Regions from separate parts of the Rahnella sp. PCH160 genome, predicted to be linked through region 1. Evidence: predicted binding sites of a transcription regulator. Region 1 holds the regulator's gene; the other holds the start of a gene.
The links. The regulator CRP, encoded in region 1, controls carbon source genes, mostly activating them, when cyclic AMP is high. The targets are predictions, from matches to a motif close to ATGTGANNNNNNTCACAT.
Positions count from the first base shown of each region.

Region 1 (4,101 bases):
CGCCTGCCTGCCTCACCTTTATGGAGAACAGCGCATTATGTCAGCCAAACATCCCGTTATTGCCGTTACCGGTTCGAGCGGTGCAGGCACCACCACCACCAGTCTGGCATTTCGGAAAATATTCCAGCAGCTTGGCCTGCACGCCGCTGAGCTGGAAGGCGACAGTTTTCACCACTTCACCCGCCCGGAAATGGACGCCGCCATCCGCAAAGCCCGAGACCTCGGGCGTCATATCAGCTACTTCGGGCCGGAAGCCAACGACTTCGGTTTGCTGGAAAAAAGCTTTATCGAATACGGCAAAACCGGCACCGGCCGTTCACGCAAATATCTGCATACTTATGACGAAGCGGTTCCCTACAATCAGGTGCCGGGGACGTTTACGCCGTGGCAGGCATTGCCGGAACCGACGGACATTTTATTCTACGAAGGCCTGCACGGCGGCGTGGTGTCCGACAAAACGGATGTCGCGGCGCATGTCGATTTGCTGGTCGGCGTGGTGCCCATCGTTAACCTCGAATGGATCCAGAAACTGGTGCGCGATACCGGCGAGCGCGGACATTCCCGAGAAGCGGTGATGGATTCCGTGGTGCGTTCGATGGACGACTACATCAACTACATCACGCCGCAGTTTTCCCGCACGCACATTAACTTCCAGCGCGTGCCGACCATCGACACCTCCAACCCGTTTGCCGCAAAAGCTATTCCTTCGCTGGATGAAAGCTTTGTGGTGATCCATTTCCAGGGGCTGGACGACATTGATTTCCCGTATCTGCTGGCGATGTTGCAGGGCTCGTTTATCTCGCACATCAAAACGCTGGTGGTGCCGGGCGGCAAAATGGGGCTGGCGATGGAGCTGATTATGGCGCCGCTGGTGCAGCGCCTGATGGAAGGGAAGAAAATCGAGTAAGTGAAATCAGGGCATGGCGCTGACACAAACCGGCCGCGCCTTTGCGCTGGTCGTGAATTATTCGGCGTTCACCACTTCAAAACTGTGGGTGATCGTCGCGGCTTTGCCCAGCATCAGGGAAACGGAGCAGTATTTTTCCGCAGACAGGCTGACGGCGCGATCGACAATTTTATCCGTCAGGTCTTTGCCGGTGACGATGAAATGCAGATTGATGTGCGTGAACAGACGCGGTGCTTCTTCGCGGCGCTGAGAGGTCAGTTTCACTTCGCAGTCACGGACGTCATTGCGGCCTTTTTGCAAAATAGAAACCACGTCAATCGCGCTGCAACCGCCCGCCGACATCAGCAACATCTCCATCGGGCTCGGCGCTTTATCGCCCGCATTGCCGTCCATTGTGATCTGATGGCCCGACGCTGACTCCCCCAAAAATGTCAGCCCTTCTACCCATTTTACGCGTGCGTGCATGTACTCTTCTCCCGGTGGATAAATTCGTCAAATTTTCCCCTCAGACTACCCTTTCACCCAAAATCTGGCAACGTAACCCGATCGCCATCATGCTGAAGCGAGACAACAGAAGACAGCATTGCAATCCTGTGTTACAAACAAAGCCGAAACATACTTTCCAGTAAATTGCGGTGACGGTTTTTGCGGTTTAAGAACAGAACCCACGGTGTTAACAGCAATAATCAGGCTGTTTCACTCCGACATCCGCTTGCAGCATTTCTGGGGAGTTATATGCTGAAAGGGCGCTTTATAAAGTAAGTGCCGTACAGGGAACTCTGAGCCCTGTGATTTTGGGCAGCGATAATAACAGAGGATAATAGCTAATGGTTCTCGGCAAGCCACAAACAGACCCGACTCTCGAATGGTTCCTGTCTCACTGTCATATACATAAGTATCCTTCTAAAAGTACGCTGATTCACCAGGGTGAAAAAGCCGAAACGCTGTACTACATCGTGAAAGGGTCGGTTGCCGTCCTGATTAAAGATGAAGAAGGCAAAGAAATGATACTGTCATACCTTAACCAAGGTGACTTCATCGGCGAGCTGGGACTCTTCGAAGAAGGGCAGGAACGCAGTGCCTGGGTTCGTGCTAAAACTGCCTGCGAAGTGGCTGAAATTTCTTATAAAAAATTCCGCCAGCTGATTCAGGTAAACCCGGATATTCTGATGCGTCTTTCCGCGCAGATGGCAAACCGTCTGCAAGTGACGTCAGAGAAAGTCGGCAACCTTGCCTTCCTCGACGTAACAGGCCGTATCGCGCAAACTTTGCTGAATCTGGCTAAACAGCCTGATGCAATGACCCATCCGGACGGGATGCAAATCAAGATCACCCGTCAGGAAATCGGCCAAATCGTCGGTTGTTCACGTGAAACAGTCGGACGTATTCTCAAAATGCTGGAAGATCAGAGCCTGATCTCCGCACACGGTAAAACGATTGTCGTTTACGGCACACGTTAATCCCTCAGAAATTGGCGCGACAGCTTACTGTCGCGCCTTTTTTATGGGCTAAGCTTTACCCATGACGCTATGGCGAAGACTGTTCTATCATCCCGAAGTTAACTACGCGCTGCGCCAGACGCTGGTGTTGTGCCTGCCTGTCGGTATTTGCTGGCTGTTTGGCAATCTGCAAATGGGCCTGCTGTTTTCCCTGTGTCCGGCCTGCTGCAACGTTGCCGGTCTCGATACCCCGCACAAACGCTTCTTTAAACGCCTGATGGTCGGCGGTTCGCTGTTTGCCGTCAGCAGTATTCTTTTGCAGGTGATGCTCGAAAACTGGCACATTCCCCTGCCGCTCATTATGTTAACGCTGGCCTTACTGCTCGGCGTTACCGGTGAAATCAGCCCGCTGCATGCGCGTTTATTGCCCGGCGCGCTGGTGGCCACCATCTTCACACTGAGCATGGTCGGCGTGAGGCCGATGTGGCAGGCACCCGCGCTGTTTGCCGCCGGCACCGCCTGGTACGGGCTGTTTAACTGGGCGTGGTTCCGTATTTCCGAAGAACAGCCAATGCGAGAAACGCTCAGTCAGCTGTATTTACAGCTCGCGGATTATTTCGAGGCCAAATACAGCCTGCTGACGCAGCATACCGACCCGGAAACTGCCCTTCCGCCGCTGCTCAAACGTCAGCAGCAGGTTATTGATCTGATTGCGTTGCTGTATCAGCAACTGCACATGCTCCCGCAGCACGGGCATAATCATCACCACAAGCGGCTGTTCCAGCGTTTTCAGGTCGCGCTCGATTTGCAGGAACACATCACGGTGAGCCTGCATCAGCCGGAAGAAGTGCAAAAACTGGTGGAAGAAAGCCACGCCGAAGCGGTGATCCGCCGGAATGCGCAGGTGATTTCCGCCCGGCTGCGCGTGATTGCGGACGATATTCTTTATCACCGGTTTTCCGAACGTTTCACGATGGCGAATGAACTGGCGGCGCTGGAAAAAATCGCGGCACAAAATCCGGACAATCCGGTTGGCCGCTTTTGTTATTACCATTTCAGCCGCATCGCCCGACTGCTGCGGACGCAGCGCCCGCTGTACCGCCGAGATCTGATGAACTCCCAGCCGCGCCTGCCGTTCTGGCCTGCACTGAAAAGTTATCTGTCTTTTAAATCTTCAGCCCTGCGCAACGCTGCGCGTCTGGGGCTGATTCTGGCGATCGGCAGCAGCCTGGGCCTCTTCTTCAATCTGCCGAAACCCTACTGGATTTTGCTGACCATCATGCTGGTCAGCCAGAACGGTTATAACGCCACCCGTGTGCGTATCCAGCACCGTGCGCTCGGCACGCTGGCCGGTCTGCTGATTGCCGCCGGATTGCTGAAACTGGAGATGCCGGAAGGCATCACGCTGATTTGTATGCTGGTGGTGACGCTGATTTCCTACACGGTGCTGCGCAAAAACTACGGGCTGGCGATGGTCGGGATGACGGTCACCGCCGTGTATACGTTGCAGCTGCTGGCGATGAACGGCATCCATTTTCTGGTGCCGCGACTTATCGATACGCTGATTGGCTGTGCGCTGGCCTTCGGCGGCACCATCTGGCTGTGGCCGCAATGGCAAAGTGGCCTGATGCGCCAGAACGCCCATCAGGCGCTGGAAACGTATCAGGACGCCATCCGGCTTATCCTGCAGGAAAACCCTGACGCGTCGAAACTCGCGTACACCCGGATGCAGGTGAATCAGGCGCACAACAAGCT
Region 1 is NZ_JBLOGT010000001.1:623,289-627,389, forward strand. Features, by position in the region: gene ACM5QY_RS02965 (phosphoribulokinase) at 38-907, shown strand; gene ACM5QY_RS02970 (OsmC family protein) at 965-1,372, opposite strand; gene crp (cAMP-activated global transcriptional regulator CRP) at 1,735-2,367, shown strand; gene ACM5QY_RS02980 (YccS/YhfK family putative transporter) at 2,429-4,101, shown strand, end outside.

Region 2 (4,101 bases), 2.3 Mb from region 1:
GCCACGCCAGGGATGACGCTGCCGTCTTTGCTGTCGGTGTTAACCAGACCTTCAAGCAAATCACGAATTACGTTGGATTCCGGTACGCCTTCAACTTTATGCGGGTCAAGAGACTGAACTTCAGAACCGTTATTACGCACCAGTTCTTGTTTTGCAGCCAGTGTCACGCCAGCAGGCACATTGGCCGCAAATGCGTTATTGATTGAAACAGAGCCCACTGCAGCCATGATGCATGCAGCCAGCAGATTTTTTTTTGTGATGTTGGTCATTTTTTATTTAACTCCAGTTTTTATTATGAACTTGCACGCACGGGTGCAAGATAAACCCTTGCTGGGTCAATGGGTTTCAAAAGCAGGAACGAATTGCTCAAGAAAGGCCCCCCATGTAGTGCCATCCGCAGATGGCTGTCCCCTATTACTGCATGTTGCTACATCTCAGGTTTGTTGAAACGTCAGGCTTTATTCGCCGTGCGGTTTCCGGGATCGTTAAGGATGATCCCCTTCCATTTGATCACCCCGTTCGCACACCAGGTAATCACATTCTGTTATTTCTGCACTTCCCCCGAATATTTTCTTTTAACCCAAATTAAGGCGATAGAAAATCCGTGACAGCTAAGCGCTGTCATTCATTTTAATGAGAAGGTGTGCTGAAGATTTGTTTTGTTGAACTGAGAGAGCCAACGCCAGACGGTTAATTGTCGTCATCTCAATATCTGACTTTCTTTTCACAGAAAGCGAACGAGGATAATTTTGTGCTACGCATGATGACACGACACTCTCCAAAACAAATGAAATTGCTTCAATCTCTCTGTGCCTGGCAAGATTCGTTCTCACTCAAAGCATGACTCTAAACAAAATTCCATTTTTGAAGACGATTTGAAAATTATCAGAAGCCCGATACCGGCGCCAATAAATTTTGCAAATTTGTTACGTAATTCTCTTTTATGCGTTAAGCGTGTCAGAAGACCACCCAGTGCTTCACACCAGAAACAGTACCTAACCCTCTGTTATAAATTGAGTTAATCCACCATTTCATCCACATTTTTGTAAAGTAGGTTGTTCAGGAACTGCTCTGACACAATCAGTTAACAATGAGATGATTTCAAGGATAAAGCCCTGTTAACTGCTGTGTTAACACTAATAACATCTCGGTACGGCCTGCACAAGCCTTACAGAATGATGTGGGTAAATTAACGGCAATACGGGCAATAAAGAGCGGTATTTAGCGAACAATTAGCTAAGTTTATTAGTTTAAATGGAGACTTGGATTAAAAAGGAAGGTGAGATGTGAATTTACGCCACATTAGGGTGCAAATGCTCTCAATTGCGTCATTAGCTGCACTATATTAATGCACTGGATTATTAGAAGGGATAATAATTCTCACGGATAACGTTAATGTATCCGTGAGAATTAGCAGGCAAAGAATCAGAGCAAACCGGGGAAAATTGCTTTAATGCCGGTCACGATAAACTCGATGCCGAGTGACATCAGCAAAAGTCCCATGATACGGGTAATAACGTTGATGCCGGTTTGCCCAAGCAGGCGAACTAATAAAGGTGCCGCACGAAACAGCAGCCAGCAGCAAAACGCAAAGAAGATGATTGCAATAGTGAGCCCCAGCAGATTCTGCCAGCCGTTATAGCGGGAGCTCCAGACTATCGTCGAGCTTATCGCACCCGGCCCGGCCATCAGAGGTAATGCCAGCGGAACCACACCCACGTTTTCGCGAATTGCCGTTTCTGATTTCTCCTGTTTGTTCTGCTTATCTTCGCCCAACTTACCGCTGATCATCGACATCGCAATCGTCACAACCAGGATCCCGCCGGCAATACGGAATGAATCAATGGAAATCCCGAACAGGTGCAAAATCGCGTCACCCAGGAAAAGCGCAGTCGACAATATAATGGCCACTGACAGGTTTGCTGTCATGTTGGTCTTATTACGCCCCGCTGCGGCCTGATAGCTGGTCATACTGATAAACACCGGCAAGATCCCCACCGGGTTGACCAGTGCAAACAGGCCAACAAAAAATTTGATATACCCTGAAAAATCTAATAAAGATTGGCTCACGCAGAACTCCGCACAACTATGCCAGCAGATGAAGGTTTTGATGGGCGCTAATGTACTGGAATCGCCGTTAAGGCGCCACGCCGTTTCATAGTTTTTATCACCAGTTTTCCAAATAAATGCAGTGAATATGACTTTTGTTAAAATTGAGTTTTTTTATTGATAACTTTAGCTACAAAACTGTATTATCCATGGGCGAATTTGATAATTATTCTCAAAAACACCCTGCTGAAAGGTGTCAGCATCGGTATTTAGTGATCCAGATCAAATTCACTCTGCCCACAAATAGGTAAGCTCAGTTCATAGTCACTCAGCGTTACTTGAAGGAAAAATGCTCCGTGACGAAAGTGATTTAAAAGATATCGACTTTACCCAGTGCTTCACAACTGAAAGCTCTTTGAGCAAATAAAAGATAAAGACAACACATTGAGATCCTTAGCATTAATTAGTTTCTCACGGTGACTGTTAGCAGGTCTATACTAGTCTTTGGCAGATTATTTACTAAAAGAGTTTAACTTTATCAGGAGAGCATTATGGCTGTAACAAATGTCGCTGAACTAAACGCACTCGTAGCACGAGTCAAGAAGGCACAGCGCGAATATGCCAACTTCAGTCAAGAACAAGTAGATAAGATTTTCGCTGCCGCCGCTCTGGCTGCTGCCGATGCTCGAATTCTGCTCGCCAAACTGGCTGTTGAAGAATCCGGAATGGGTATCGTCGAAGACAAAGTGATCAAAAACCACTTCGCCTCTGAATATATCTACAATGCTTACAAAGATGAAAAGACCTGTGGCATTCTGGGTCAGGATGATACTTTCGGTACCATCACTATCGCTGAGCCAATCGGCCTGATCTGCGGTATCGTTCCAACCACCAACCCGACTTCTACTGCGATTTTCAAAGCGCTTATCAGCCTGAAAACACGTAACGGCATCATCTTCTCCCCGCACCCACGTGCAAAAAATGCGACCAACAAAGCCGCTGATATCGTGCTGCAAGCCGCTATCGCCGCAGGCGCACCAAAAGACATCATCGGCTGGATTGATGAACCGAGTGTCGAACTGTCTAACCAGTTAATGCATCACCCTGACCTGAACCTGATTCTGGCAACCGGTGGTCCGGGCATGGTTAAAGCAGCCTATAGCTCCGGTAAACCAGCCATCGGTGTGGGTGCAGGTAACACACCAGTCGTTGTTGACGAAACTGCCGACATCAAGCGCGTTGTCGCTTCTGTCCTGATGTCTAAAACCTTCGATAACGGCGTAATCTGTGCGTCTGAACAGTCTATTATCGTCGTTGACTCTGCTTATAACGCAGTGCGCGAACGTTTCGCTTCCCACGGCGGCTACATGCTGCAGGGCAAAGAGCTGAAAGCGGTTTCTGATATCATCCTTAAAAATGGTGGTCTGAACGCAGCCATCGTGGGTCAGCCAGCAGTGAAAATTGCTGAAATGGCCGGTATCAAAGTTCCTGCTAACACCAAAGTGTTAATCGGCGAAGTCAGCGTTGTTGACGAATCTGAACCGTTTGCACACGAAAAACTGTCCCCTACCCTGGCAATGTACCGCGCTAAAGATTTCGAAGATGCGGTAAACAAAGCAGAAAAACTGGTAGAAATGGGCGGTATCGGCCATACCTCATGTCTGTATACAGACCAGGACAACCAACCAGAACGTGTAAACTATTTTGGCAACAAAATGAAAACCGCACGTATCCTGATCAATACCCCGGCTTCACAGGGTGGTATCGGTGACCTGTATAACTTCAAACTTGCCCCTTCTCTGACGCTGGGTTGCGGTTCATGGGGTGGTAACTCCATCTCTGAAAACGTCGGTCCTAAACACTTGATCAACAAGAAAACTGTAGCGAAGCGAGCAGAAAACATGTTGTGGCATAAACTTCCGAAATCAATCTACTTCCGCCGTGGCTCACTGCCAATCGCGCTGGAAGAAGTCGCTGCTGACGGAGCGAAACGCGCCTTCATCGTTACCGACCGTTACCTGTTCAACAACGGCTATGCTGACCAGATCACCA
Region 2 is NZ_JBLOGT010000001.1:2,904,369-2,908,469, reverse strand. Features, by position in the region: gene oppA (oligopeptide ABC transporter substrate-binding protein OppA) at 1-269, opposite strand, end outside; gene ACM5QY_RS13445 (YchE family NAAT transporter) at 1,426-2,070, opposite strand; gene adhE (bifunctional acetaldehyde-CoA/alcohol dehydrogenase) at 2,601-4,101, shown strand, end outside.
Region 2: adhE (bifunctional acetaldehyde-CoA/alcohol dehydrogenase) is a predicted target of CRP. The motif match lies at 2,320-2,337, and genes of this name have one in related genera.